DNA from 3 places in the Streptomyces sp. NPDC053755 genome. Region 2 is predicted to be linked to each of the others. Evidence: riboswitches for the same ligand, from Rfam matches in the RefSeq annotation. Region 2 holds a riboswitch; each other region holds the start of a gene.
The links. A riboswitch is a leader RNA that binds a small molecule or an ion and turns the genes downstream of it on or off. The one in region 2 is predicted to bind cobalamin.

Region 1 (9,601 bases), on a different contig from region 2:
CGCGTGCTCGCTCAGCACCCGCGCGGCCAGCAGTCCCGCGAGACTTCCCCCGATGACCACCGCGTGACGTGTCCCGCGGTGCCCCAAGTCGTCGGCCATCCCCGCCCTTTCCCGTCGATGGGTCTACGACTGCCCAGTATCCACGGTCTCCTGGGGTACGTCGCGGGTGCCGAGGCGCAGGTGCTCGATGTGGTAGACGGCCTCGTCGAGGAGTTGGGCCACGTGGTTGTCGTAGAGGCTGTACTCGATCCGGCGGCCCTGCCGGACGCCGGTGACCAGGCCCAGGGCGCGCAGCAGCCGCAGCTGGTGCGAGACGGCGGACTGCTCCATCTCGACGGCCGCGGCGAGCTGGGTGACGCCGCAGGGGCCCTGGCGGAGCTTGGTGAGGATCATCAGCCGGGAGGGCGTGGCGAGCGCCTGGAGGGTGGCGGCGATGGCGGCGGCCGAGTCCGCGTCCAGGTGGGTCGCGGGGGTCGTCCCGCCGTGCGCTCCGTGTCCCATGGGCTCATCGTAGCGGCGCTCATATGTAGATAGATGAAGACCTCTTCATGTGTTCGGGTATGGTGGGTCCGCTGCTGTGGCCGCACCCCTATCCGCTCGTCCCCGCACCCCCGTGCCGTCCGAAGAGGTGGACTCCCATGGCTTCCCCGGTGCTCGACAGCCCGGCCGCCCAGGCCGCGCCGGCCCCGCCGGCCCGCAGGACCCGTGTGACCGACCTGCCCGAGGTCCGCTGGGCGGCGCTCTCCGCCCTCGCCTTCCTCTGCGCGCTGCCGCTCGACCTGGCCGGTGCCCCGGCCTGGGCCTGGGGACCGCTCTACGCCGTCTGCTACGCCGCCGGGGGTTGGGAGCCGGGCTGGGCGGGGCTGCGGGCGCTGCGCGAGCGCTCCCTGGACGTCGACCTGCTCATGGTCGTCGCGGCCCTCGGCGCCGCGGCGATCGGCCAGTACCTCGACGGCGGACTGCTGATCGTCATCTTCGCCTGCTCCGGCGCCCTGGAGGCGCTCGCCACCCGACGCACCGCCGACTCCGTACGGGGCCTGCTCGACCTCGCCCCCGAGAAGGCCGTCCGGCTCACCGGCGGCGGGCCCGACGGCCGCGCCGCGACCGAGGAGCCGGTGGACGTGGCCGAGCTGCGGATCGGTGACACCGTGCTCGTACGGCCGGGGGAGCGGCTGCCCGCCGACGGGACGGTGCTCCACGGCGTGAGCGACGTCGACCAGGCCACCATCACCGGCGAGTCGCTGCCCGCCGCCAAGATTCCCGGCGACGAGGTCTTCGCCGGCACTTTGAACGGCACGGGCGCCCTGCGCGTGCGCGTCGACAGGGACGCGCGGGACTCCGTCATCGCCCGCATCGTCGCCCTCGTCGCCGAGGCCAGCGCCACCAAGGCGCCCACCCAGCTGTTCATCGAGAAGGTCGAACAGCGCTACTCGGTCGGCGTCGTGGTGGCCACCCTCGCGCTCTTCGCCGTCCCGCTCGCCTTCGGGGCCGACGTCACCACCACCCTGCTGCGTGCCATGACCTTCATGATCGTGGCATCGCCCTGCGCGGTCGTCCTCGCCACCATGCCGCCGCTCCTCTCCGCCATCGCCACCGCCGGACGCCACGGCGTCCTCGTCAAGTCCGCGGTGGTCATGGAACGCCTCGGCGCCGTCGACCGGGTCGCCCTCGACAAGACGGGCACGCTGACCGAGGGCGCGCCCCGCCTCCTCGACGTGCGGGGCGACGAGAGCGCGCTGGCGTGGGCCGCGGCGGCCGAACTGCCCAGCGAACACCCCCTGGCGCGCGCCGTGGTGGCCGCGGCGCGCGAACGCGGCCTGCGGATCCCCGCGGCGAGCGACTTCGCCTCCGTACCGGGGGAGGGCGTGCGGGCGACGGTGGAAGGCCGCGAGGTGAGGGTCCGCCGGGCCGCGGGCGCGCACACCGACACGGCGGTCGAGGTCGTGGCCGACGGGAGGCCGGTCGCGGTCCTCACCTTCGCCGACCGGATCCGCGACGGCGCCCCGGAGGCGGTCGCCGCCCTGACCCGGCTCACCGGCACCGCCCCCACCCTTCTGACCGGCGACAACGCGGGCGCCGCCGCCCGGGTCGCCGAAGGGACCGGCATCACGGACGTGCGTTCCGGGCTGCTGCCCGCGGACAAGGTGGCGGCCGTGCGCGCCTGGGAGCGGGCCGGGGCCACGGTGCTCGTCGTCGGGGACGGCGTCAACGACGCCCCGGCCCTGGCCGCCGCGCACACCGGCATCGCCATGGGCCGGGCCGGTTCGGATCTGGCCCTGGAGACCGCCGACGCCGTCGTCGTACGCGACGAACTGGCCACCGTCCCCGCCGTTGTGGCCCTGTCCCGCCGCGCCCGCCGGCTGGTCGTCCAGAACCTGGTGATCGCCGGCACCTGCATCGGCGCCCTGGTGGTCTGGGACCTGGCGGGCCACCTGCCGCTGCCGCTCGGCGTGGCGGGCCACGAGGGCTCCACGGTCCTGGTCGGGCTCAACGGGCTGCGGCTGCTGCGCGACGCGGCCTGGCGCAGGGCCACGGAGGAGGGGAGCACCGGGCGTTCGCGGTGAGGCGGAGGGCGGAGGGGGGAACGCCGTCCGCTCCCGTGCCCGGCGCCGTCCTGCGTGCTACCGCTCCAGCTCCGCCAGGGCGTGGGTCAGCCACTCCACCCAGAACCGCTCCAGATCGATCCCGCCGCGCAGCACGAGGTGCCGCAGCCGGTCGGGCTCGCTCTCCCGGCGCGCCGGCGGGAAGTCGCGCGCCTCGATGTCGAGGTACTCCTCCAACTGGCCTCGGTGCAGGTCGAGATGGCGACTCAGCTCGTCGGCCATCCCGGGGGCCCCGACGACCGCGGCGGCCCGCATCCGCAGCAGCAGCGCGGAGCGCAGGGGTTTGGGGTCCTCGGTCCTGGCCACCCAGTCGGTCAGCTCGGCGCGGCCCGCGGGCAGGACCTCGTACTCCTTCTTCTGCCCGCGGGCCGGAGACCGGGCGGGCAGGGCACGGATGTGCCCCGCCTGCTCCAGCTTGCCCAGCTCGCGGTAGATCTGCTGATGCGTGGCCGACCAGAAATAGCCGATCGACTTGTCGAAGCGGCGCGTCAGCTCGAGGCCGGAGGACGGCTTCTCGAGCAGCGCGGTCAGGATCGCGTGCGGCAGGGACATGCGCGCAATGTTAGGGAGGGCCCGGAAGGTGTCGGCGCCCGCCCGGAGGGCGTTGCCGACACGAGCCGGATGCGGGTCACAGAGCCGCCGCCAGGCGGGTGCCCTGGTCGATCGCGCGCTTGGCGTCCAGCTCGGCGGCGACGTCGGCGCCGCCGATGAGGTGCGCGGTACGGCCCGCGGCGATCAGCTCCTCGTACAGGCCGCGGCGCGGCTCCTGCCCGGTGCACAGGACGATCGTGTCGACGGGGACGGTCCGCGGCTCGCCGTCGACGGTGAGGTGGAGGCCCTCGTCGTCGATCCGCTCGTACGAGGCGCCGGCGACCATGGTCACGCCCCGGTGCTTCATCTCGGCGCGGTGGATCCAGCCCGTCGTCTTGCCCAGGCCGGCGCCGACCTTGGTCGACTTGCGCTGGAGCAGGTGCACCTGGCGCGGGGGCCGGGGGCGCTCGGGAGCGCGCAGCCCGCCACGGTCCGCGTAGCCGGTGTCGACGCCCCACTGGCGGAAGTACGTCTCCGCGTCCTGGCTCGCGCCCTCGCCCCCGTCGGTGAGGAACTCCGCGACGTCGAAGCCGATTCCGCCGGCGCCGATGATCGCGACCCGCTCGCCGACGGGCGCGCCGTCGCGCAGGACGTCGAGGTAGCTGACGACGCTGGGGTGGTCGATGCCCGGGATCTCGGGGGTGCGCGGGGTGACGCCGGTGGCGACGACCACCTCGTCGTACGCGGCGAGGAGGTCGGGCGTGGCCGTGGTGTCCAGCCTGACGTCGACGCCCCGGGCGTCGAGCTGGACGCGGAAGTAGCGGAGCGTCTCGTTGAACTCCTCCTTGCCCGGCACTCGCTTGGCGACGTTCAGCTGACCGCCGATCTCGGCGGCGCTGTCGAACAGGGTGACCGTGTGTCCCCGCTCGGCGGCCGAGACCGCGCAGGCGAGCCCGGCGGGCCCCGCGCCGACGACGGCGATCCGCTTGGCCCGGCGGGTGGGGGAGAGGACCAGTTCGGTCTCGTGGCAGGCGCGCGGGTTCACCAGGCAGGAGGTGATCTTGAGGCTGAACGTGTGGTCGAGGCAGGCCTGGTTGCAGCCGATGCAGGTGTTGATCGTGTCGGCGCGGTCGGCCGCGGCCTTGGCGACGAAGTCGGGGTCCGCGAGGAACGGCCGGGCCATGGAGACGATGTCCGCGCGTCCCTCGGCGAGGATCTGCTCGGCTACCTCGGGGGTGTTGATGCGGTTGCTGGTGACGAGGGGGATGCTCACCGCCCCCATCAGCTTCTTGGTGACCCAGGTGTAGGCGCCGCGGGGCACGGAGGTGGCGATGGTGGGGATGCGGGCCTCGTGCCAGCCGATGCCCGTGTTGATGATGGTGGCGCCGGCCGCCTCGATCTCCTTGGCGAGCGCGACGACCTCCTCCAGCGTCGAGCCGCCGGGGACGAGGTCGAGCATCGAGAGCCGGTAGACGAGGATGAAGTCCTCGCCGACGCGCTCGCGGATGCGTCGGACGATCTCCAGGGGGAAGCGGACCCGGTTCTCGTAAGGGCCGCCCCACCGGTCGGTGCGCCGGTTGGTGGCGGCCGCGATGAACTCGTTGATGAGGTAGCCCTCGGAGCCCATGACCTCGACGCCGTCGTATCCGGCGGCCTTGGCCAGCTCGGCGCAGCGGGCGTAGTCCTCGATCGTCTGCTCGACCTCGGCATCGGTCAGCTCGTTCGGTACGAAGGGGCTGATCGGCGCCTGGATCGGGCTGGGCGCGACGAGGGCGGGGTGGTAGGCGTACCGCCCGAAGTGCAGGATCTGCATCGCGATCCTGCCGCCGGCCTCGTGCACGGCGTCGGTGATGAGCCGGTGCTCGGCGACCTCCTCGTCGGTGCTGAGCTTGGCGCCGCCGTCCCAGGGGCGACCGGCCTCGTTCGGGGCGATGCCGCCGGTCACGATGAGGCCGACTCCGCCGCGGGCACGCTCGGCGTAGAAGGCGGCCATCCGCGCGAAGCCGTTCTCGGTCTCCTCGAGCCCGACGTGCATGGACCCCATGAGCACCCGGTTGGGAAGGGTGGTGAAGCCGAGGTCGAGCGGGCTCAGCAGGTGCGGGTACGGGGTGGTCGGGGCCATCGGGGCGCCTCCTCGCGCAGGATCGTCACGCCCTGTTGTAGACGACCCGAGGCGACTTGTGCAACAAGTTGCATAACGGTGGGGGCGTGATCTGCGCTACGTCCGGGCACGGACCCGGCCCGCCCCACGGACTGGGGGAGCCGACCCGCCCCGCCCCCACGAACGGACGGAGTCCACCCGCCCCGCCCCACGGACGGATGGCCCGCGGGCGGGTCCCCCAGCGACGGACGGGGGCCGGTGCGGGCCGGCCGCGGGCGGAAGGGCTCCGGGTCCCCACCGCCAGGGGTGGACGGACACGACCCCGTGCCGGCCGCCGCACACGGGCGGCGGGCGGGGTGGGACCCGTACCGGTCCCCCCGCCCGCTGAGGCGCTCGGACGGGCGCCCGTCCCGCTCAGCCCCGGCTCGGTCGGCGTCCGCCCGCTACGGCCTGCCCGCCCCCGCCCAGGCGTCCAGCTCCTCCGCCGTGCGGGGACCGTCGGCGTCGGCGGACAGCAGGCCGTGGGCGCGCAGCAGCCGGGCGACGGCCATGCCCCACGGCCGGCGGAGCCGTGCCGAGGAGAGCAGCGCGTCGTCCGCGAGGAGGTCGGTCACCGGCCCGGTCCGCAGGCCGTCCGGGGCGAGGACCGCCGCCTCGTCCGCCCAGCGCAGGGCCAGATCCACGTCATGGGTCGCCATGACCACCGTCGTCCCCGCGTCCCGCAGCCGCACCAGCACGTCGAGCAGCCGCTCCTGACCGTGCGGATCAAGCCCGGCCGTCGGCTCGTCCATGATCAGCACGCGCGGACGCATCGCCACCGCTCCCGCGATCGCCGCCCGCTTGCGCTGCCCGTACGACAGCAGATGCGTCGGCCGGTCCTCCAGGGCCGCGATGTCCAGCGCCTCCAGGGCCTCGCGCACCCGGAGCCGTACCTCCTCCTCCGGCAGCCCCAGGTTCATCGGCCCGAACGACACGTCCTGACCCACCGAGGCCGCGAACAGCTGGTCGTCCGGGTCCTGCACGACCAGCTGGACCGTCGTCCGCAGCCGGGTCAGCCCCTTGCGGTCGTACGACACCTCCTCGCCGTCCAGCCGCAGGGCGCCGCTCGCGCACCGCAGACCACCGCTGAGCAGGCGCAGCAGCGTCGTCTTGCCGCTGCCGTTCCTGCCGAGCAGGGCCAGCGACCGCCCCTCCGGCACGGCGAAGTCGATCCCGTCGAGGACCGCGGGCCCGTCCTCGTAGGCGAAGCCCGCCCTCACCAGCTCCACGACAGGGGAACGAAGACTCACGGCAGGGACCTTTCCAGTACGAGGGTGAGCGCGACGAGACCGACGAGCAGCCCGGCCGTAGCCGCCAGGAAGCGGCGCGAGACGGGGGCGGCGGGCACCAGGACCCGCAGGGTCCCGTCGTACCCGCGCCCCGCCAGCCCGGTCTGCAGGCGCTGCGCCCGGTCGAAGCTGCGCACGAACGCCGTCGCCCCGAGTCCGGCGAGCGAGCGCCAGGTCGCCGCCCGCGTGGTCAGCCCCAGTCGGGCCGTCTGCGCCTGGCGGATCTTCGCCATCGCGTCGAGGAGCAGGAAGCTGATCCGGTACATCACCAGGGCGACGTCCACGACGGGGGCCGGCACCCCCGCCCGGACCAGCCGGGGAAGCACGTCCGAGACGGGCGTGGTGAACGCGAACAGCAGCACCCCCAGGGAGGCGGCCGCGGTCCGCAGCAGCAGCTCGCCCGCGTGCGCGGGACCGTCCGGTGCCAGGGCGACGACACCGCGCGGACCGCCCACCTCGAACAGCAGCGGAACCGCGCCCGTCACGCAGAAGCCCAGCGGAACGCGGAACGCCCGCCACAGCCGGCGTCCCGGGACACCGGCCGGACCGAGGAGCACCGAGAGGGTGGCCGCGGCGACGAGCACGGCCCCCGGCCACGGCGGCAGGCACACCGCGCACAGCGTCAGGCCGAAACCCAGAGCCGCCTTCTCGCACGGATGACGGCGGCGCCAGCGACTGCTGTGCGCCGCCGCGTCGATCGGCAGCATCCGCGCCTACTCGTCGCCGGACGGCGTCGCCGGCGGCTTGGCCCCGGCCCGGGCCTCGCCCTGCCTGCGGCCCTTGCGCAGCCCGAAGTAGTAGGCGAGGACACCGGCGCCGAGGGCGGCCTGGAGCGAGAACAGCGCCGACTCGATCTCGCCGGACGGGGGCTCGTAGAGCGGGCTGAACCACGGCTCGTAGTCGGGAGCGATCTCCGTGATCGCCGCCTCCGCCTCGCCGTCGGCCCCGGCGAAGGGCTCCTCCTTGTGGTCCCCGAGCCCCAGCACCAGCGGGAGCACGGCCAGGGCGGCCACGACGAGCAGCAGCAGCGTGTTGATCTTCGCGTTACGGCTCATCACGCGCTCGCCTCCGCCTTCTCGGTCTTCCGGTCGCCCGGGAGCAGCACCCCGAGCCGGGTCAGGTCGCTCTTGCTCGACTGCGTCAGCAGCCGCATCACGAGCACCGTCAGCAGGCCCTCGCTGACCGCCAGCGGCAACTGCGTGACGGCGAAGATGGAGCCGAACTTGGCGAGCGCGCCCACGACGCCGCTTCCCGGGTCCGGGAAGGCCAGCGCGAGCTGCACGCTGGTAACGCAGTACGTGGACAGGTCGGCGACGAACGCTCCGAAGAAGACGCTCACCATCAGCGGCACGTCGAACCGCCGCAGCAGCCGGTACACCCCGTACCCGGCCCAGGGTCCGACGATCGCCATCGAGAAGACGTTGGCGCCGAGCGTGGTGAGCCCGCCGTGCGCGAGCAGCAGGGCCTGGAACAGCAGGGTGATCGTGCCGAGGACCGCCATCACCGGCGGCCGGAACAGGATCGCCCCCAGCCCCGTGCCGGTGGGGTGGGAGCAACTCCCCGTCACCGAGGGGAGCTTGAGAGCGGACAGAACGAAGGTGAACGCACCGGACGCACCCAGCAGCAGGGTGGACTCGGGATTGGCCTTGACCTCGCGGGTCAGGGCACGGACGCCGTGGACGACGAAGGGGGCGGACGCGACGCCCCAGGCGGCCGCGTGCACGGGGGGTAGATAGCCCTCGGCTATATGCATGATCGGGAGACCCTCTCCAGCACCTCGTGGATGGACAACGCACCTTGGCCGGTCTCCTGGCTGACGGGTCATGCCGTCGCGGCTCCGCCTTCCCACACCGCAACGGTCTCCCGCGGTGGTGCAGTGGCTCCCCTGAAGGGTCTTGCCCCCCAGAGGGTGGAGCCGGACTTCCCGATCACAGTGGCGAGGGCCGCACCGGTACCGCACCGGTTTCCCGTACACCAAGGCGCTGTGACATTAGTGGGTTGACCAGGCGCATCACAACACGGAGGCCCGTGCGGACGGTGTGTGACGAGTCTCTCGCGCCCTCTCTCACTCCTTTCGGTACGTGTACGCCTCCGCGGCCGCCGCCTCCACGGCGGCCAGATCCCCGCCGGCCGTGGCCGTGACGAGCGCGGCGATCGCCCCCTCGACGAAGGGCGCGTCCACGAGCCGCGCCCCCTCCGGAAGTTCGTCGCCGTCGGCGAGGAGCGCCTTGACGGTCAGCACGGCGCTGCCCAGGTCGACCAGCAGGGCGACACCGGCGCCCTGGTCGACCGCCTTCGCGGCCTCGGCGATCAGCGCGGAGCTGGTGCCGAGACCGCCGTCCGGGGTCCCTCCTGCGGGCAGGATCGGCGCGGTGGCGCCGCCACCGGAGAGTCCCCTGGCGAGTTCGGCGACGGCCGAGGCCACGGCGGCGCTGTGCGAGACGAGGACGATGCCGACCCGGCCGCCGGTCACGGGGCCACCTCCGCGAGGGCGGCGACCAGCAGCGCGGACGAGGCGGCACCCGGGTCCTGGTGCCCGATCGAGCGCTCGCCCAGATAGCCGGCGCGGCCTTTGCGCGCCCGGAGGGGCACGGTGGCCAGCGCGCCCTCCTCGGCCGCCGTCCGGGCCGCCTCGAAGGACTCGCGCAGGGCCTCGGCCGCCGGGACGAGCGCGTCCAGCATCGTCTTGTCGCCGACGTGCGCCCCACCGAGCTGCGCGACGGCGGCGACCCCGGCCGCCAGCGCTTCGGCGAACGCCTCGCGCGTCACGGTCGGGGCCTCGCCGAGCGCCTTGCCGGTACGGCGCAGGAGCGTCCCGTACAGCGGCCCCGAGGCGCCGCCGACGGTGGAGATCAGCTGTCGCCCCGCGGTGGTGAGCACGCCTCCCGGCGTCGCGGGGGGTTCCTTCTCCAGGAGGTCCGTCACGGCGGCGAAACCCCGCCTGAGGTTGGCTCCGTGGTCGGCGTCGCCGATCGCGGAGTCGAGATCGGTCAGTCGGTCCGCCTCCCGGTCGACGGCGGCCGCGGCGATCGCCAGCC
Region 2 (9,601 bases):
CCGGAGCCGGGCGGGAGGATCCGTACCGTCGAGCGGACCAGCGCGCCGTGGGTCACGTCCGGGTCGTCGCCCGCGTCCTTCACGATCCCCGCCATGGCGTGGTCGCGGCCGCGCTCCTCGGCGGCGAGAGCGAACGCCGGACGCCCGCCCTTCGGGAGCGTGATCGTCACCGGGTCCGGGAAGTCGCCGCCCAGCAGCGCCGTGTAAGCGGCCGTGGTCGCCGCCGTCGCGCAGGCACCGGTCGTCCATCCGGGGCGCAGACCCGTGTGCTTGAGTTGGGCCTCGCGCCCGCCGCCGGAACTCATGAACGGACTCCCATGCACGTACTCATCCTCGGGGGCACGACCGAGGCCCGCGCCCTGGCCGCGGCGCTCCACTCCGAGGTCCGGGTCACCAGCTCCCTCGCCGGACGGGTCGCGCGGCCGCGGCTGCCGGAGGGAGAGGTGCGGATCGGCGGGTTCGGCGGTGCCGAGGGGCTGGCCGACTGGCTGCGCGCGCACGGTGTGGACGCGGTCATCGACGCCACCCATCCCTTCGCGCGGACCATGAGTTTCAACGCGGCCCGGGCGGCCGCCACCGCCCATGTTCCCCTGCTCGCGCTGCGGCGTCCCGGCTGGGTCCCGGTGGCGGGCGACGACTGGCGCTCCGTCGCCTCCCTGGAGGAGGCGGCCGCCGCCCTGGACGGCCTCGGGGAGCGGGTGTTCCTGACGACGGGACGGATGGGGCTGGCCGCGTTCGCCGGCTGCCCGCAGTGGTTCCTCGTACGGTCCGTGGACGCGCCCGACGCCCCGATGCCGGACCGTGCCGAAGTCCTTCTGGACCGGGGGCCCTTCACGCTCGAAGGGGAGCGGGAGGTGCTGCGCCGCCATCGCGTCGACGTCCTCGTCACGAAGGACAGCGGTGGCGCGGCGACCGCCCCGAAGCTCCGTGCCGCGCGGGAGGCGGGCATCCCGGTGGTCGTCGTCCGCCGCCCGCCCGTACCGGACGGCGTCCCGGTCGCCACGACCCCGGAGGAGGCCGCGGACTGGGTCCGCGGACGCCGCTGAGCGGTCCGGGCCGGGGTTCCGCCGCCGTTCGCACGGGCGCGCCGGGACGCGCAGCCGGCCCCGCGCCGGGCGGTTCGTCCCCCGGGCGACAAAGACCGGTCCTCGTCGTTCAATGAGAGGCATGGGAAACGTCCGTGGCCTTCTCGGCGCGGGGCTCGTCGGGCTGCTCGGCGGAGCGGGACTCGTCGCGCCCGGCCCGTCGCCGCCCCCGCCCCAGCCGCCCGCCCAGCTCGACCGGGCGGACGTGGAACGCGCCGTCGACCGGCTCGACGGAGTCGTCGAGGCGGCCATGAAACGCACCGGCGTACCGGGCGTCGCCGTCGCCGTCGTCCACGACGGCGAGGTGCTGCACCTGAAGGGGTACGGCGTGCGGAAGGCCGGCGAGAAGGCGGCCGTCGGCGCCGACACCGTCTTCCAGCTCGCGTCCGTCTCCAAGCCGATCGCCTCGACCATCGTCTCCGGGGCCGTGGGCACCGACGGCTGGACCATGCCCGTCGCCCCGCACGTGCCGGGCTTCCGGCTCAAGGACCCGTGGGTGACCTCGCACGTGACGGTCGCGGACCTCTTCTCCCACCGCAGCGGCCTGCCCGACCACGCGGGAGACCTCCTGGAGGACCTCGGCTACGACCGCGCGTACATCCTGTCCCACCTGCGCCACGAGCCCCTGGCCCCGTTCCGCGCGAGCTACGCCTACACCAACTTCGGCCTGACGGCGGCCGCCCAGGCCGTCGCCGACGAGAAGGGCGTGCCCTGGGAGAAGCTGGCCGCCGACACCCTCTACAAGCCGGCCGGCATGGACTCCACCAGCTCGCGCTTCGAGGACTTCGCGAAGGCCCCCGACCGCGCCTACGGCCACGTGGAGGTGGACGGCGTCTGGAAGCCGGAGTTCGTCAGGGACCCGGACGCCCAGGCTCCCGCCGGCGGCGTCAGCTCCACGGCCCGTGACATGGCCACCTGGATGCGGCTCCAGCTCGCCAACGGCACGCTGGACGGCCGGCGGATCATCGACGCCGAGGCCCTGGAACGCACCCACTGGCCCGAGTCGGTGTCGAACCCGCCCCACGCCCCGGCCGCCCGGACCGGTTTCTACGGCCTCGGCTGGAACGTGAGCTACGACGACCAGGGCCGGCTCAGGCTCTCCCACACGGGAGCCTTCGCCGAGGGCGCGCACACGAACGTCACGATGCTGCCCGGCGAGCGGCTCGGCATCGTCGTCCTGACCAACACCGCACCGGTCGGCGTCGCCGACGCCGTCGCCCTCGACTTCTTCGACATCGCGCAGACCGGCGAGGTCAGCCGCGACTGGATCCCGCTCGTCGACGCGCTGTACCAGCAGGAGGCGGACGCGGGCCGTTCGAAGACCGACTACGCCCACCCGCCGTCCGGTGCCGCGCCCGCGAAGGCGCCGGAGACCTACGCGGGCACGTACGGGAACGACTACTACGGCCGGGCCGAGGTCGTCGCCGGCGCCGACGGCGCCCTGACGCTCCGTCTGGGGCCGGAGCCCCAGACGTACCGGCTCACCCACTACGCCGGCGACACGTTCAGCTTCCCCACCGCCGGCGAGAACGCCGTCGGGCTCACCGGGGTCACCTTCACCCCGGACGGCAGGTCCTTCACCGTCGAGTACCTGAACACGGAGGGCCTGGGGACCTTCACCCGTAGCGGCGGGGCGTCCAGGTGATGGTCCGGCCGTCGCCGCGCTCGACGGCCCGGGTCTGCGAGGAGCCGATCAGCAGCAGCGTGCGCATGTCGACCTCCGACGGCTCCAGCGTCTTCAGGGTCACCACCCGCACCGACTGCTCGGGCCCGCCCACGTCCCGCGCCACGACCACCGGCGTCTCGGGCGAGCGGAGTTCGAGCAGCAGGTCACGGGCGGCCGCCACCTGGTGCGTACGGGACTTCGACCCCGGGTTGTAGAGGGCGAGGACCAGGTCCGCCCCCGCCGCGGCGCGCAGTCGTTCGGCGATGACGTCCCAGGGCTTGAGGCGGTCGGACAGGGAGATCGTGGCGTAGTCGTGGCCCAGCGGGGCGCCCGCCGCCGCGGCCGCCGCGTTGGCCGCGGTGACCCCGGGCAGGACGCGCACGGGCACGTCCGCGTAGCGCGGTTCGGACGCCACCTCCAGGACCGCCGTGGCCATCGCGAAGACGCCCGGATCGCCGCCGGAGACGACCGCGACCCGCCGCCCGCGCCGCGCCAGGTCGAGGGCGAACTCGGCCCGCTCGGACTCGACCTTGTTGTCGGACCCGTGGCGCCGCTGGCCCGGCCGCAGGACCGGCACCCGGTCGACGTAGGTGGTGTAGCCGACCAGGTCGTCGGCGTTGACCAGCGCGCCGCGCGACTCCGGCGTCAGCCAGGGCGCGCCCGCCGGGCCGGTGCCGACGACGACGACCTCGCCCCGTTCGCGTACGGGCGCCTCCTGATCGATGCGGGAGGGCAGCACGGCCACCGAGAAGTAGGGGACCGAGGCCGGGTCGACCTCGGCCAGCGTCGCCGTCCGCTCGCCGGCCATGAACGCCCGCTCGACGTATCGCGCGTCGTCGAGCCGGCCGGCCCGCTCCAGGGCGCGCCGCACGGTCGGGAAGGTCCGCCCCAGCTTCATCACGACCGCCGAGTCGGTGCCCGCGAGCCGGGCCGTCAGCTCGTCCTCCGGCAGCGTGCCGGGGATGATCGTCAGGACCTCCTCCGCCTCGCACAGCGGCTCGCCGAGCCGGGCGGCGGCGGCGCTCACCGAGGTCACGCCGGGGATGACCGTCGTGTCGTAGCGGTGTGCAAGACGCTTGTGCATGTGCTGGTACGAGCCGTAGAAGAGCGGGTCCCCCTCGGCGAGGACGGCGACCGTGCGGCCCGCGTCCAGGTGGGCGGCGAGCCGTGCCGACGCCTCTTCGTAGAAGTCGTCGAGCGCGCCCCGGTAGCCGCCGGGATGGTCGGTGGTCTCCACGGTGAGCGGGTACATCAGCCGCTCCTCGACGTGGTCCTCGCGGATGTGCTCGGCCGCGATGGAGCGGGCGATGGACCGGCCGTGGCGGGCCGAGTGGTACGCGATCACGTCGGCGGCCGCGATGGCCCTCACGGCGGCGACGGTCATCAGGTTCGGGTCGCCGGGGCCGAGCCCGACCCCGTACAGCTTGCCGCTCATGCCTGGATCTCCGCCTCGGTCGCGATCGCGTTGACGGCGGCGGCCGTCATGGCGCTGCCGCCGCGCCGTCCCCGGACGACGAGGTGGTCGACGCCGGAGGCGTGCGCGGCCAGCGCGTCCTTGGACTCGGCGGCGCCGATGAAGCCGACCGGTATGCCGAGGACGGCCGCCGGGCGGCCGGCGCCCTGCTCGATCATCTCCAGGAGGCGGAAGAGGGCGGTGGGCGCGTTGCCGATGGCGACGACCGAGCCTTCGAGGCGGTCGCGCCACAGCTCCAGGGCCGCCGCGCTGCGGGTCGTGCCGAGTTCGGCGGCGAGGGCGGGCACGGAGGGGTCGGAGAGGGTGCAGACCACGTCGTTGTCGGCGGGCAGCCGCTTGCGGGTCACCCCGCTGGCCACCATCTGCGCGTCGCAGAGGATCGGCGCGCCGGCGCGCAGGGCGGCGCGGGCGCGCGAGACGACCTCGGGCGAGTAGGCGAGGTCACGGACGAGGTCGACCATGCCGCAGGCGTGGATCATCCGGACCGCGACCTGGCTGACGTCGGCGGGCAGACCCGCGAGATCCGCCTCGGCGCGGATCGTGGCAAAGGACTGGCGGTAGATCTCCGCGCCGTCCTTCTCGTAGTCGAACATCCTGTTGCTCTCGCTCATCTCGTGGTGGGTGTACGGGCTGTCGCCACAGCGGCCGCCAGTTGCGTTCTCGGGGTGGGGACGCCGTCGACCTCGTACGTTCCGTCGCCGGTGGCGACGACGTCGACCCAGGTGCCCTTGGGGTGGCCGCAGCGCCGTGCGCAGCCGGAGAAGTGGACGGGGAGCCCGCCCGCGCCGTGGCCGGGGGTCGCGTCCGCCCGGACGTCGGCGAGCGACTTGGCGCACCCGGGCCGTCCGGTGCACGCGCCCACGCCGAGCCACGGGGAGCCGGCGCGGGTGATCAGTCCGGCCTCGGCGAGGGCGTCGAGCCGCGCCCCGGCGGCCGCGCGGTCGGCGAGGCCGGTCACGACGGCTCCGCGCCACGGAGTGAGCCGCAGCTCGCCGTCGTCGCCGTCGTCGGGAGCGAGGGCGCGCAGCTGCGCGGAGGTGAGGCGGCCGAGCGGGACGGCGACGGCGACGGCGTGCTTCCCGGTCAGGGGGTGGGCGTGGACGCCGGGGAGCGGGGCCGCGCCGCCGCTGTCCGGACCCGCCGCGCCGGGAGCGTCCGGCCCCACGGGTGCGGCCGGGACGCCCGCGCGGTCGAGCGCGGCCGCGAGGTCCGGCGCGACGCCCTCGGGGAGTTCGCGCACACGCCAGGCGCCCGTGCCGGCCTCGCGGGCGGCGGCCAGGAAGGCGTCGGCGGCCGCGAGGGCGGCGCGGGGCGCGTCGGCGGCCGCGACCCGGAAGACCCGGCACCCGGCGACCCGCAGCAGCGCGCCGGATCCGGAGGCCCGTGACGAGGTCGCGGGCGGCGCGGAGAGGGCGGAGGAGTGCCCGGACGTTGAGAACAACGTCACATCCGCGCCGAGTCCGCCGACGTCGTCGCGCCCGTCGTCCAGGGCGAAGAGAAAACGACCGGAAAGCGCCGTCGTCCAGTCCCGCGAGCACAGCAGGGCGTCCAGCTCGCGCGCCCACAACTGCACGTCCTGGCAGCCGTTTCCGTCGACTCCGGCCAGGGGTGAGGCGACGATGTTCCGGACGCGCTCGTGGGTCACGGAGGGCAGCAGTCCGGCCGGGGCCAGCAGCCCGGCGAGGGCCGCCCCGCAGTCCTCGCCGAGGCCGCGCAGCTCCACGTTCCCCCGTGAGGTGACGCTGATCCGGCCGTCGCCCAGCTCGTCCGCGGCCAGGGCCAGACACCGCACCTGACGTGCCGTCAACTTTCCCGCGGGCAGGCGCAATCGCGCCAGGCGGCCGTCGTCGGCGGGGTGCAGTCGCAGCGCCCCGGGGCAGGCATCGCCACGGTCCCGTATGAGAGGTTCGCCCTGGTTGGGCGTTGTGGGTGGGGTGGGCGGCATGGCGGCGAGCATACCCACGAGGATCCGGCCGACCCTTCGGGCCGCCGCGCGCAGGATCTACTATGCAGACGGCATGGGGTCCCAGGACCCCGGGGAGGAAGCCCGGTGAGATTCCGGCGCGGTCCCGCCACTGTGAGCCCGTCCCGGAAACGGGGGCCGGGTGAGTCAGGAACTCCCGCCGTCCACACGACCACCCGGGGCGCGGACAACCCCGAGGAAGGCCTGCGCTCGCATGCGAATTCTGTTGCTGTCGCACTCCGACACCGACCTGCTCAGCGCCCGCGCGGCCGGCGGCCCGGTCGCCTACCGGTTCGCCAACCCCTCCCGCCTCGGCCTCGACGAGCTGCCGGGCCTCCTCGACGACACCGACCTCGTCGTCGTCCGCCTCCTCGGCGGGCTGCGCGCGTGGGAGGACGGACTGGACGCCCTCCTCGCCGAGGGCCAGGCCCGTCCCGTGGTCGTCCTCAGCGGCGAACAGGCCCCCGACGCGCAGCTCATGGAGGCCTCCACGGTCCCCATCGGCGTGGCCACCGAGGCCCACGCCTACCTGGCGCACGGCGGCCCGGACAACCTGGAGCAGCTCGCCCGGTTCCTCGCCGACACCGTGCTGCTCACCGGCCACGGCTTCGAGGCCCCGGCCGCCGCCCCCACCTGGGGGCCCCTGGAGCGCGAGCCGGGGAACGCCGACGGCCCCACGGTCGCCGTGCTCTACTACCGCGCCCACCACATGAGCGGAAACACCGCCTTCATCGGCGCCCTGTGCGACGCCCTCGAGGACGCCGGCGCCCGCCCGCTCCCGCTGTACGTCGCCTCCCTGCGCGCTCCCGAGCCCGAGCTGCTCGACCGGCTGCGCGGCGCCGACGCGATCGTCACCACCGTCCTCGCGGCCGGCGGCACCAAGCCCGCCGAGGCCCAGGCGGGCGGGGACGAGGAGGCCTGGGACGCCGGCGCGCTCGCCGCCCTCGACGTGCCGATCCTCCAGGCGCTCTGCCTCACCGGCTCGCGCGCGGCCTGGGAGGAGAGCGACGAGGGGCTCTCCCCGCTGGACGCCGCCGGCCAGGTCGCCGTCCCCGAGTTCGACGGCCGGCTGATCACCGTCCCGTTCTCCTTCAAGGAGATCGACGAGGACGGCCTGCCCGCGTACGTCGCCGACGCCGAGCGCGCGGCCCGCGTCGCCGGGATCGCCGTCCGCCACGCCCGCCTGCGGCACATCCCGAACGCCGAGAAGAAGCTCGCCCTGGTCCTCTCCGCGTACCCGACCAAGCACTCCCGGATCGGCAACGCGGTCGGTCTCGACACCCCCGCCTCCGCCGTGGCGCTGCTGCGGCGCCTGCGCGAGGAGGGGTACGACTTCGGGCCCGAGGACGAGATCCCCGGTCTGGTCTCCGGCGACGGCGACGAGCTGATCTACGCCCTGATCGAGGCCGGCGGCCACGACCGGGACTGGCTGACGGAGGAGCAGCTCGCCCGCAACCCCGTCCGCATCCCGGCGGCCGACTACAAGCGCTGGTACGCGACCCTGCCCGAGGAGCTGCGCCGCCACGTCGAGGAGCACTGGGGCCCGGCGCCCGGCGAGATGTTCCTGGACCGCTCCCGCAACCCGGAGGGCGACATCGTCCTCGCGGCCCTGCGGCGCGGGAACCTGCTGATCCTCATCCAGCCGCCGCGCGGCTTCGGCGAGAACCCGATCGCGATCTACCACGATCCCGATCTTCCGCCGTCCCACCACTACCTCGCCGCCTACCGCTGGATCGCCGCCCGCGCCGAGGACGGCGGCTTCGGGGCGGACGCGATGGTCCACCTCGGCAAGCACGGCAACCTCGAGTGGCTGCCCGGCAAGAACGCCGGCCTCTCCGCCGCCTGCGGCCCGGACGCCGCTCTCGGCGACCTCCCGCTGGTCTACCCCTTCCTGGTCAACGACCCGGGGGAGGGCACCCAGGCCAAGCGGCGGGTGCACGCCACGCTCGTCGACCACCTGGTGCCGCCGATGGCCCGCGCCGACTCCTACGGCGACATCGCGCGCCTGGAGCAGCTGCTCGACGAGTACGCGCAGATCTCCTCCATGGACCCCTCGAAGCTGCCGGCGATCCGCGCCCAGATCTGGACGCTGATCCAGGCCGCCAAGCTCGACCACGACCTGGGGATGGAGGACCGGCCCGACGACGACGGCTTCGACGACTTCCTGCTGCACGTCGACGGCTGGCTCTGCGAGGTCAAGGACGCGCAGATCAGGGACGGTCTGCACGTGCTCGGCGGGGCGCCGAAGGGCGAGGCGCGGGTCAACCTCGTGCTGTCGATCCTGCGCGCCCGGCAGATCTGGGGCGGCACGCAGGCGCTCCCCGGCCTCCGCGAGGCCCTGGGGCTCGACGAGTCGGCCGCGACGCTGCGGACCGCGGACGAGGCGGAGGAGAAGGCCAGGGAGCTGGTCGAGGCGCTGGAGGCCGCGGACTGGTCCGTGGACGCCGTCGCCGGGATCGCCGGCGGATACGGCCCCGAGGTCGCGGACGTCCTGCGCTTCGCCTGCGAGCAGGTCGTGCCCCGGCTCGCCGGCACCACGAACGAACTCACGCACGCCGTACACGCGTTGAACGGCGGCTTCGTACCGGCCGGGCCGTCGGGCTCGCCGCTGCGCGGACTGGTCAACGTGCTGCCGACCGGCCGGAACTTCTACTCCGTCGACCCCAAGGCCGTCCCCTCCCGCCTCGCGTGGGAGACCGGTCAGGCGCTCGCCGACTCCCTCCTGGAGCGCTACCGCACCGACAACGGCACCTGGCCGACCTCGGTCGGTCTCTCCCTGTGGGGCACGAGCGCCATGCGCACGGCCGGCGACGACGTGGCGGAGGCGCTGGCGCTGCTGGGCGTCCGGCCGCTGTGGGACGAGGCGTCCCGGCGCGTCAACGGCCTGGAGCCGATCCCGCTCGCCGAGCTGGGCCGCCCCCGCATCGACGTCACCCTGCGGATCTCCGGTTTCTTCCGCGACGCGTTCCCGCACGTCATCGGTCTCCTGGACGACGCCGTCCGGCTCGCGGCCGCCCTCGACGAGCCGGCCGACGCCAACTACGTACGGGCGCACGCCCAGGCCGACCTGGCCGAGCACGGCGACGAGCGGCGCGCCACGACCCGTATCTTCGGCTCCCGCCCCGGCACGTACGGCGCGGGGATCCTCCAGCTGATCGACTCGCGCGACTGGCGCACGGACGCGGACCTCGCCGAGGTCTACACCGTGTGGGGCGGCTACGCCTACGGCCGCGGTCTCGAAGGCCGCCCGGCCCGGGCGGAGATGGAGACGGCGTACAAGCGGATCGCCGTGGCGGCGAAGAACACCGACACGCGTGAGCACGACATCGCCGACTCCGACGACTACTTCCAGTACCACGGCGGCATGGTGGCGACCGTCCGCGCGCTGAAGGGCACGGCCCCCGAGGCGTACA
Region 3 (9,601 bases), on a different contig from region 2:
CCGCAGGTACACCCTGTGCGGCAGCGGCCACATGCTGGGGCTCGACGTCCACGACTGCGCGAAGGCGCGGGCCGAGACCTACACCGACGGCGTCCTGGAGGAAGGCCACGTCCTGACCGTCGAGCCGGGCCTCTACCTCCAGCCGGACGACGAGACCCTGCCGGCGCAACTGCGCGGCATCGGCGTCCGCATCGAGGACGACCTCGTCGTCACGGCGACGGGCGCCCGCCTGATGTCGGGCGCCCTGCCGCGCACGGTGGCGGGCATCGAGGAGTGGATGGGGAACCTGCTGGAGGGCTGATCCACGGCCGAGGGCTGATCCACGGCCGACCCCTTTACGCGCCGACGGATCGGGACGGCGGGCCGCTCACCCGTGAGCGGCCCACCCCGGCACCGTCGGCAGTACCTTCTCCGCGACACGGACCAGTACCGCGTCGCTCGGCACCGCGCCGTCCGAACGCCACAGCGACAACTCGAAGCTGTCGCCGCCGTCCTGCGGACTCCGGGCCACGGAGAGGACTCCGACGGGCACTCCCGGGCCGCTGTCCGCGTCGCTTCCGTCGAGGCGGAAGCTGATCCTGAGCGTGTGGTCCCAGTAGAGCACCGCCGGTCGGCCCAGGACCGTCCGCTCCTGGGCGCCGGCTCCCAGCAGGGCCGCGGATCCGGCCACGGGCAGACGGTCGTAGGTGGCCGACAGCGACACGGTGTAGGTCGCGAACTCGACCTGGGCGGAGGGGAGGGCGATCTCCTCGCCGGCGAGGCGGACGGAGCCGTCACCGCCACTGGCGCTCGTCGCCGTCTCCGTCGGCGTGCCCAGGAGGGCGGCGAGGTCGGAGCGGTGCAGCGCCGCGCACAGCTCCGCCCCCGAGACGCGCCGGGGCTGCCGGGCCCGGGTCTTCGCCGACGCCCGGCCGGCGTCCCCCGACGCCTGGCCCGCCCCTCCCGACTCCCCGTCCGCACACGTCACGGGCCGCACGGCGGCGTCGTTCGCGGACGCGTTCTCCCACACGTGCCCCACACCCACGGCGAGGGCCAGCACGGCCACCATTCCCAGGGCCATGACGGCCTGCCCCCACGCGCCCGCGCCTCTCGGAAGCGCGTCGATGTCCTCGGCCATGTCCCCCACCCGCCGTGATTCCCGCCGTGGTTCCCCGCCACGTGCCCGCGGACCTTAACCCGTGATCATCCGGCGCACCAAGGCCTTTCCGGCACGGCGCCGCTCCGGCCCTCCGCGACCTTCCTCCCACGTGCCCGGGATGCGGGCGGATCCCCGGCCCTCAGGGTGGCGACGGGGGGGCGGAGCCGCGCCTTCCGCGCCACTACGACACCACTGACCTGGGGGTTCTCCGTGCCCGCTCCTCGCCTCAGCCGGACCCCGCTACCCGGTTTCGGGGTCCGCTACGACCTCACCACCCGCGAGCACCGGCGCCTTTCGGTGATCGCCCACCGCGACGGCGCACGGACGCTCGACGCGCACCGCAGGACGATCCGGACGAGTGCGCGCTGTCCGTGAAGACCGACCGGTCGTGAGGCGGAGGCCCCGGTCGACGCGCTGATGCCCGCGCACCACAGCCCCAACCTGCCGTCCACCACCGGCCTCGGGCTGGTGACGGAACGGACGCGCCCACCCCGGTGGCCCGGGGCGAGTTCTCCATCGTGATCGCGGGCCTGGCCGTGACGGCGGGCATTCGAGCCCGCGCTCGGCCCCCTGGCCACCGCGTACGCTCTCGTCCTGGTCATCCTCGGCCCGCTCACGCCCCGCTACACCGGACCGGTCGCCACCTACCTCACCGGGCGCCGCCGCGGGAGCACCCCCGGCCCTACGCCGACGCCGGACCGGGCCCAGACCCTCTCGGAGGCGCTGGAGCCGGTGGACGACGCGGGACCCGTCGGCAGGACATGAGCGAGCGACGGACCGGAAGCGCGGGGTGAGGCACGCGGATCCGGTCCGTCGTCGTCCCGCTCGGTCAGAGGAGGACGGAAGAGAAGCTGTCCAGCTGGATCCAGGTGACCTTGTTGGTCGTCTGCGGCCCGAAGACCGTCACGACGCCCAGGGTGTTGGCCTCGACGCGGACGGCGTTGACGCCCTGGTAGTTGTTGCGGGGGCAGATCCCGCGGGTCAGCTTCGGCGGGCGGATCGTGGCGGGCAGGGTGCCCAGCTGGGCGTCGCCGGTGAAGGAGCAGGTGACCGTGCCGCGCAGTTGCAGGTACTCGGTGCCCGCGAGCCGGATGACCCGTGCCTGCGCGGGCGCCTCGGCCACGACGCCCGGGGCGAGCGTGAGGTCCGTCCAGTCGACCAGGAGCTGACACCCTTCCGGTACGTCCGCCGCGGCGGCGGGTGAGGCGGACAGCAGCGGGGTGCCGACGGCGACGGCCGGGGCGGCCAGCACCGCTCCGAGCAGGGAACGGCGGCTGGTGGTGGGGCGGTTCATGCGCGATCCTCCGGATCGGGTAGGACGGGGCGGCGAGGGGGCGGGGCGGCGACGGCCCGGGGCCGTGGGCGACCGGGACGGCGTGCCGTCATCGCCAGGCGACCGAGACGCCGTCGAGGTCGATCCACGTGATGGCGTTGTCGGCGGTGGCGCCGTACGCCCAGAGCGCGCCGTGGACGTCCGCCTCGACGCGGCAGACGCAGCGCCCGTGGAAGTTGTTCCGCGGCACGTTCTGGCGGGCCGGCCGGGTGGGGCGCAGCCGGTGCGGCAGCGTGGCGACCTTGCCGTCCGCCGTCAGGCCGGGAAAGCAGGTCAGGGTGCCGCGCAGCTGGAGGTGGGTGGTGCCGGCCATGGCGATCAGGCGGCCGCGCGGGCGCTGGGCGCCCGGGGCGGTCCCGGCTTCGAGGACGAGGTCCTCCCAGTCCGACAGCACCTTGATCCCGTCCACGGCCGGCCTGGTCGGGTACCAGCCGATCGTGACGTCGCGGGCGAACTCGCTGCCCGGCGTGGTGTTGCTGAACCCGAACAGCAGGCGTGTCTCCCCCGTCGCCGGGTCGACCTCGACGGCGAGCCCCTCGGGTTCCCGCCGCGTGAGGCCGTCGGCGCCCGTGACCACCTGCCGGTCGAGCCGCTGTCCCGTCGTCCACGAGTACGAGGTGAGGAACGTGATCCCCGGGAACTCGCTGGGAAGGGCCGGGTCCTTGTCCTTGTCGTACGGCGCCCACTGGTACACGTACAGGACGTCACCGAGGCTCGCGAACCCCTGGAAGGTGAGCTTCGGCTCCAGCGGGTAGGGCGACGGCACCGCGGGGGTGGTGTCCTCTCCGGCGGGCACCGTGAACGTCGGGCCCACCGGTGCCCAGTCGCCGGCGGCGGCGCCGGTCAGGTCGTAGCGCGTGAAGCGGCGCTCGCCGCCCTGGTGGTACATCACCGTCAGGAGGCCGTTCACCGGGTCGGTCGAAGGCCCGGTGCCGGCGGTGCTGCCGGGCGCGGTGAACTTCCGCTCCTGCGGGATCGCGGCTCCGTCGAGCACCGCCCCGTCCTCGAACCGGAACCGCGTGACGGCCTTGCCGAAGGCCGTGCCCCCGCTCGTGACATGGAGCGGGCCGACCTCGGTCCAGACGTGGCTGTCGGCGCCGACCGGTTCCACGCCCATGGCGAGACCGTGCCCGAAGCCCTTCAGCTGCATCGAGCCCGTACGCACTCCGGTCTGCCGGTCGATGCGGTTGAGGTACATGTTGCCCGCCGACGCCGTGGCCGAGCTCTCCACCTGGAGCACGAAGACGTGCCCGTTGACGGTGTCCGTCGCGATGGCCTGCGGAGCCGGGTTCTTCACCAGGTCCACGGTCTGGAGCAGCCTGCCCGTCACGCCGGACAGGTCGATGCCGTTGGTGTCCGTGTACGCCATGTTCCCTCCCCTGGGTCCTGTCCGGACCCGACCCGTCATGATCACACAGGTGTGCGAGGGGCCGAGCCGCCCCTCGCGACGGCGCGCGAGCCGGGGTGGGGAGGGCCGCACCGACCGGGCGGCTGGTCAGGCGGCTCGTTTCAGGCGGTACGGGTCAGCCGCCACACGTTGTCCACCCGGGTTCCGGACCTGCCGTCGGGCGAGGACAGGGCGCGCTCCACACCCTCCAGGGTGTCCACCCGCCAGGGGTGCGACAGGTCGAGCATCGCGAGCACGCCTTCGAGCGTGGGGAAATCGGCGTCGAACGGGTACTCGTGCTCCTCCATCCAGGAGGGCCACGCGGCGTGCATCGCGATGAGGAGGGTGCCGCCCGGCGCGACCGCTTCGGCGGCCGACCTGAGCACGCCCTCCTGGTCCAGGGCGACGGGCGACTGGAGGAACTGGGCGCTCACCAGACCGAACTCGCCCTTGGGGAAGGTCACTCCGAGTTCGTGCCGCTCGAAGGCCACGCGGTCGGCGAGACCCGCCTCGGCGGCGTGGGCCGCCGCCCGCTCGAGGGCGGTGGCGGAGATGTCCACGCCGGTCACCCGCCATCCGCGCGAGGCCAGCCACAGCACGTCACCTCCCTCACCGCAGCCCAGGTCCAGGGCGGTGCCCGGCTCCAGGCCGGCCGCCTCACGGACGAGGAGCGGGTTCGGGTCGCCGCTCCAGACGCGGGCGCTGGTGCTGTAGCGCTCTTCCCAGAACTCCGTCGGATCGGTGGGCTGCGAGGTCGGCATGAAGGCTCCTTCGGGATGGTCGCGCAGTGCCGGCGGCACCTGGGCCCAGAGTCGCCAAGGCGCGGAAAAACGTCAAACATGCTTGCCGATTCGGCAACTACGCGGCGGGGCCCGGGGCGTGCCCGCTTCCGTTCCGCTCGCGCGGAACCGTAGGATCACCTGGTCATCACCGCGACGGGAGACAGGAAGCCGGTGCGAATCCGGCACGGTCCCGCCACTGTGACCGGGGAGTGCACCCGTCGAGACGCCACTGAGCGCACGCGTGGGAAGGCTGGGGTGTACGCCGATCCGGGAGTCAGGAAACTGGCCTGTCGCGGGCCCGATCCGAGGAGCGCGGACTCCCCAGGAGGCTTTTCTTGTACCCCAGCACGTCCCGCGTGCCCGGCACGCCCCTCATCTCCGGGGCGCCTCGTACGCCCGGCACATGCCCCACCCCGCGCCGGCGTCCGGCCGCCCGTCCGCGACGCCGCTCCGTGCGCGCCGCGGCCCTGGCCCTCGCCCTGTCGGGAGTCCTGCTCACCGGCTGCGGCACCTCGCCGTCCACGGCCTCCGGCCCGAAGGGCCCCGCACCGGCCGCCAAGGGCTTCCCCGTCACCGTCGACAACTGCGGTACGCGCACCACGTACGACAAGCCACCCTCCCGGGTGGTGACGATCCACCAGCACCCCGCGGAGCTGATGCTGGCCCTCGGGCTGAAGAACCGGATGGTCGGCACGGCGTTCCCCGACTCGGACGTCCTGCCCGCTTTCCGGAAGGACTTCGCGGCGATCCCGGAACTGGCCAGGAAGGAGCCGTCGTTCGAGTCCGTCCTCGACGCGGAACCGGACTTCGTCTACGGCGGCTACGCCAGCGCGTTCTCCGAGAACGAGGGACGCTCGCGGAAGGCGTTCGCCGACGCCGGCATCGACACCTATCTCAACCGCGAGTACTGCGGGAAGAAGAAGGTGTCGATGACGGACACGTACGACGAGATCCGCGCGATCGGCTCGCTCTTCGGCGTTCCGGAGCGCGCCGACGCGCTGGTGGCCGACCTCCGGGGCCGCGTCGCGAAGACGACGGAGGCCGTCGAGGGCGCGCCCTCCGTCCCCGTCTTCGTGTACGACAGCGGCGACAAGTCCGCGTTCACCGCGGGGGGCAAGAGCCTCGGCACCGAGGTCATCCGGCTCGCCGGAGGCGCCAACGTCTTCGCCGACCTGGACGACGTCTTCGGTGACGTCTCCTGGGAACAGGTCGTCGCCCGCAAGCCGGAGGTCATCGCCATCTACGACTACGCGGGGGCGGACAGCGTCGAGCGGAAGAAGGAGTTCCTGCTGTCACAGCCGGCCCTCGCCGAGGTGCCGGCGGTACGGAACAAGCGCTTCGTGGTGCTGCCGCTGACCGCGACCCTGGTCGGGGTCCGCGCGCCGTACGCGGTGGAGGACCTCGCCCGCGGGCTGCATCCCGAGCGCTTCCGGTGACGGCCCCGGCCGACGCCGTGTCCGCCGCCGATTCCGTCCCCGTCTCCCCCGGCGCCCCCGCCCGGCCCGCGGATCCAGGCGCCCCGGGCGCCTCCGCGCGGGGCACGGCCCCGCACCGGGGGGCCGGGGCCCGCCGCCGCGCCTTCCCGGTCGCCCTCGCCGTCCTGGCGGTCGTGCTCCTGGCGTCGATGACGGCCGGCATGGCCGTCGGCTCGGTGCACGTGCCTCCCGGCCAGGTCTGGGGCATCGTGACGCACGCCCTCTTCGCCGACTGGTCGGAGCCCACCTGGTCGTCGGCGCGCGAGACCATCGTGCTCGACGTGCGGGCCCCGCGCGTGCTGCTGGGGGCGGTGACGGGCGCCGGGCTCGCGGTGGTGGGAACCGCCATGCAGGCCCTCGTGCGCAATCCCCTCGCGGAGCCGTACCTCCTGGGGGTGTCCTCGGGCGCCTCGCTGGGCGCCGTCGCGGTGATCGTCTTCGGGGTGAGCCTCTTCGGACCGGTCTCCCTGTCGGCCGCCGCGTTCGCCGGCGCCCTGCTGACCCTCCTGCTCGTGTACACCACGGCCCGGTCCGGCGGCCGGATCACCTCGGTGCGCCTGGTGCTGTCGGGGGTGGCGTTCGCCTCCGTCCTCACGGCGGTCATGGACGTCCTGCTGCTGACCAGCGACCGGGGCAACGAGGCACGGGCCGTCCTCGCCTGGACCCTCGGGGGGCTGGGCGGTGTCCAGTGGGGCACCCTGTGGCTGCCGGGCGCCGCGCTCGCGCTGGGCATCGCGGTCCTGCTGACGCGGGCCCGTTCGCTGAACCTGCTGCTGGCGGGTGAGGAGGCGGCCGCGACGATGGGACTCGACGTGGCCCGGTTCCGGGCCCGCACATTCGTGCTGCTCTCGCTGGTCACCGGGGTCCTGGTGGCGGCCGCCGGGCCGATCGGGTTCGTGGGGCTGATGATGCCGCACACCGTGCGGCTCTTCGTCGGCGGCGACCACCGCCGGGTGCTGCCGACGGCAGCCCTGGGCGGAGCCGTGTTCCTGGTCTGGGCGGACATCGCGGCGCGGACGATCGCGGCGCCGATGGAGATTCCCGTCGGTGTCCTCACGGCGCTGTGCGGGGGCCCGTTCTTCCTGTGGCTCATGCGCCGGGACGCCCGGCGCACGGCCGACCGGGGAGCGCCGTGACGGCGGCCGAACTCGTCGTCGAGGGCGTCACGCTCGCGGCGGGGGCGCGCCGGCTCGTACGGGACGTCTCGCTGACCGCCCGGCCCGGCGAGGTGATCGGCCTCGTCGGGCCCAACGGCAGTGGCAAGTCCAGCCTCCTGCGGGCCGTCTACCGCGTGCTGCGCCCGGAGGGCGGGAGCGTGCGGGTGGACGGCACGGAGGTCCGGTCGATGCCGGTCCGGCGGCTCGCCCGAACGCTGGCCGCCGTGGTGCAGGAGAGCGGTGCGGACTTCGACCTGACCGTGCGGGACGTGGTCTCCATGGGACGCACGCCGCACAAGCGGCTCTTCGACGGCGACACCGGGGAGGACGCCCGGATCGTCGGGTCGGCGCTGGAATCGGTGGACGCCGCCGAACTGGCCGACCGCTCCTTCGACCGGCTGTCCGGCGGCGAACGCCAGCGCGTGCTCATCGCCCGCGCACTGGCCCAGCAGCCCGCCCTGCTGGTCATGGACGAGCCGACCAACCACCTGGACATCCGCCACCAGCTGGAGGTGCTGGGTCTCGTGCGCCGGCTCCCGGCCACGGTCCTGGTCGCCCTCCACGACCTGAACCTCGCCGCCTTCTACTGCGACCGCCTCTACGTCCTGCGTGAGGGAGCGGTCACCGCCACGGGCACGCCCGCGGAGGTGCTCACCCCGGACCTGCTGCGGCGGGTGTACGGGGTGACGGCCGAGGTCACCGTCCACCCGCGCACGGGAGCGCCGCAGGTGACCTTCCTGCCCGGGGAGGCCGACCTGCCCGCCCCTGCGTCGGAGCGGCGCTGAGCAGGGCGTCGCCGTCCCGTGGGCGATCCGCAGCGCCACGACCGCCGCCGCACCCGCCGCGGCTCCGCACCCGGGGCGCCGGGCGTGCGTCCCGGCCGACGCCGGGACGCACGGCACCCCGGGCCGGTCAGGTGAGCTTGAAGAAGAGTGTGTCCTGGGTGTACCAGTCGACGTTCTTCGTGGCCGTCTGCCACTCGTCGTGCTCGAAGTCCAGCTTCTCTATCAGTTCCCGGACGTCGTAGCGGAAGTCCGGGTCCATCCGGTCCAGGACCGAGCGGTAGGCGTCGGCGGCCGCCTTGGTCTTCGCCAGCGGCAGGTGCCCGATGGCGGGGTATCCGTCCATCGCGTACGGAAGGAAGGGGAACTCGTCGGGCAGCCCGCCGTAGAGGTACCCGTGGGGCAGGAGGTCGGCGGGCACGCCGAGTCGGCGCATCTCGTCGTCCACCAGGCCGAAGAACGTCGAGGGCTTGGAGTAGGTGCCCAGGTGGGAGGGGTCGGAGGCGTTGCGGTCGATGATGTGCTGCATCGCCGCGTGGTAGGCGTTGCCCGCGCAGTCCGCGTCCGAGTTCGTGTGCCCGGCGAGGAGGTGGTCGAGGGCGTCGGGGATGGACAGCCCCCAGTCGACGCCCTGGGCGTCGAGGGAATCCTGGTGTGCCCGGGCGTAGGTGCGGATGCCGTCGAGGACGCGGGACTGGTCCGCCGTGAGATCGCCGTTGCTGCCCAGGAAGGCGAGGACGTGGGCCTTGTCGGCGGTGGAGTACGCGATGTTGTGACTCATGATCACCATCGTGCCAACCCGCACTGACATCCGGACCCCGCGGAGTGTCCGGAAGGTATCCGCCCCCGCTCTTCGGGCGGAGTCCGCAGCCCGGGCGAGGCGTTCCGGACACGGCCCGGAGCGGCGGTGTCACCGCCGCGGCCGAGCACGGCCGTTGTCGGCCCGTCAGACCCACCCGGCCGTCGATCATACGAAGAGCCGACCCTCGAACGAATGATCAGGCCGTTCGGGATTGACGCTCCGTACAAGATCTCGACACCTCCTTCTCCGTAGCCTCACAGGATCGAGGCGTGATCACGGTCTGCGGGGTAACCGGAGCTTGATGCGCCACCGTCCCGGGGTGGCGCCCCCGACGCTGGAGCCCCCCATGCCCGAGACCGGTTCGCCCGTTCCGCCGCCCAGCCGTGAGATCAAGTGGAAGGCGACGGCCCACCTGGTCGCCGAGTCCTGCCGCGTCCCCCTTCCGACCACCGTCCGCTACCGCTCCCGCTCGCCCTTCACCCTCCAGCTCACCCTGCACACCCCCACGGGCGACGTGGTGTGGAACCTGGAGCGGGACATGCTCTTCACCGGTACCGACAAGCCCACCGGCATCGGCGAGGTGCACATCCGCCCCGCCCCCTACGACCAGGTCGTGCTACGCCTGGGCGCACCCTCCGCCTGCGCCCTCATCACCTTCGAACGCGGTCACGTGCTGCGCTGGTTGAGCACCTCGTACACCCTCGTGCCGGCCGGCACCGAGAGCGATCACATCGACTGGAAGCCG

Region 1: linked by a shared signal. The riboswitch ahead of AB0K65_RS25540 (energy-coupling factor ABC transporter permease) and the one ahead of cobN (cobaltochelatase subunit CobN) in region 2 are both predicted to bind cobalamin.
Region 3: linked by a shared signal. The riboswitch ahead of AB0K65_RS27170 (ABC transporter substrate-binding protein) and the one ahead of cobN (cobaltochelatase subunit CobN) in region 2 are both predicted to bind cobalamin.

The regions. Positions count from the first base shown of each region.
Region 1 covers NZ_JBFASK010000031.1:38,248-47,848, forward strand. The annotation lists gene AB0K65_RS25500 (FAD-dependent monooxygenase) at 1-99, opposite strand, end outside; gene AB0K65_RS25505 (metalloregulator ArsR/SmtB family transcription factor) at 124-501, opposite strand; gene AB0K65_RS25510 (heavy metal translocating P-type ATPase) at 639-2,564, shown strand; gene AB0K65_RS25515 (helix-turn-helix transcriptional regulator) at 2,622-3,155, opposite strand; gene AB0K65_RS25520 (NADPH-dependent 2,4-dienoyl-CoA reductase) at 3,232-5,256, opposite strand; gene AB0K65_RS25525 (ATP-binding cassette domain-containing protein) at 5,679-6,524, opposite strand; gene cbiQ (cobalt ECF transporter T component CbiQ) at 6,521-7,270, opposite strand; gene AB0K65_RS25535 (energy-coupling factor ABC transporter substrate-binding protein) at 7,277-7,618, opposite strand; gene AB0K65_RS25540 (energy-coupling factor ABC transporter permease) at 7,618-8,316, opposite strand; cobalamin riboswitch at 8,345-8,585, opposite strand; gene AB0K65_RS25545 (PTS fructose transporter subunit IIA) at 8,629-9,036, opposite strand; gene dhaL (dihydroxyacetone kinase subunit DhaL) at 9,033-9,601, opposite strand, start outside.
Region 2 covers NZ_JBFASK010000001.1:285,720-295,320, reverse strand. The annotation lists gene AB0K65_RS01300 (cobalt-precorrin-5B (C(1))-methyltransferase) at 1-305, opposite strand, end outside; gene AB0K65_RS01295 (cobalt-precorrin-6A reductase) at 318-1,046, shown strand; gene AB0K65_RS01290 (serine hydrolase) at 1,168-2,730, shown strand; gene AB0K65_RS01285 (precorrin-2 C(20)-methyltransferase) at 2,702-4,186, opposite strand; gene AB0K65_RS01280 (precorrin-8X methylmutase) at 4,183-4,818, opposite strand; gene cobG (precorrin-3B synthase) at 4,833-6,182, opposite strand; cobalamin riboswitch at 6,223-6,368, shown strand; gene cobN (cobaltochelatase subunit CobN) at 6,403-9,601, shown strand, end outside.
Region 3 covers NZ_JBFASK010000036.1:33,471-43,071, forward strand. The annotation lists gene AB0K65_RS27135 (aminopeptidase P family protein) at 1-301, shown strand, start outside; gene AB0K65_RS27140 (DUF6215 domain-containing protein) at 368-1,117, opposite strand; partial or broken gene AB0K65_RS27145 (potassium transporter TrkA) at 1,349-1,618, shown strand; partial or broken gene AB0K65_RS27150 (cation:proton antiporter) at 1,633-1,903, shown strand; gene AB0K65_RS27155 (hypothetical protein) at 1,968-2,432, opposite strand; gene AB0K65_RS27160 (hypothetical protein) at 2,521-3,840, opposite strand; gene AB0K65_RS27165 (methyltransferase domain-containing protein) at 3,981-4,619, opposite strand; cobalamin riboswitch at 4,763-4,946, shown strand; gene AB0K65_RS27170 (ABC transporter substrate-binding protein) at 5,093-6,076, shown strand; gene AB0K65_RS27175 (iron ABC transporter permease) at 6,094-7,251, shown strand; gene AB0K65_RS27180 (ABC transporter ATP-binding protein) at 7,248-8,057, shown strand; gene AB0K65_RS27185 (hypothetical protein) at 8,185-8,835, opposite strand; gene AB0K65_RS27190 (SsgA family sporulation/cell division regulator) at 9,203-9,601, shown strand, end outside.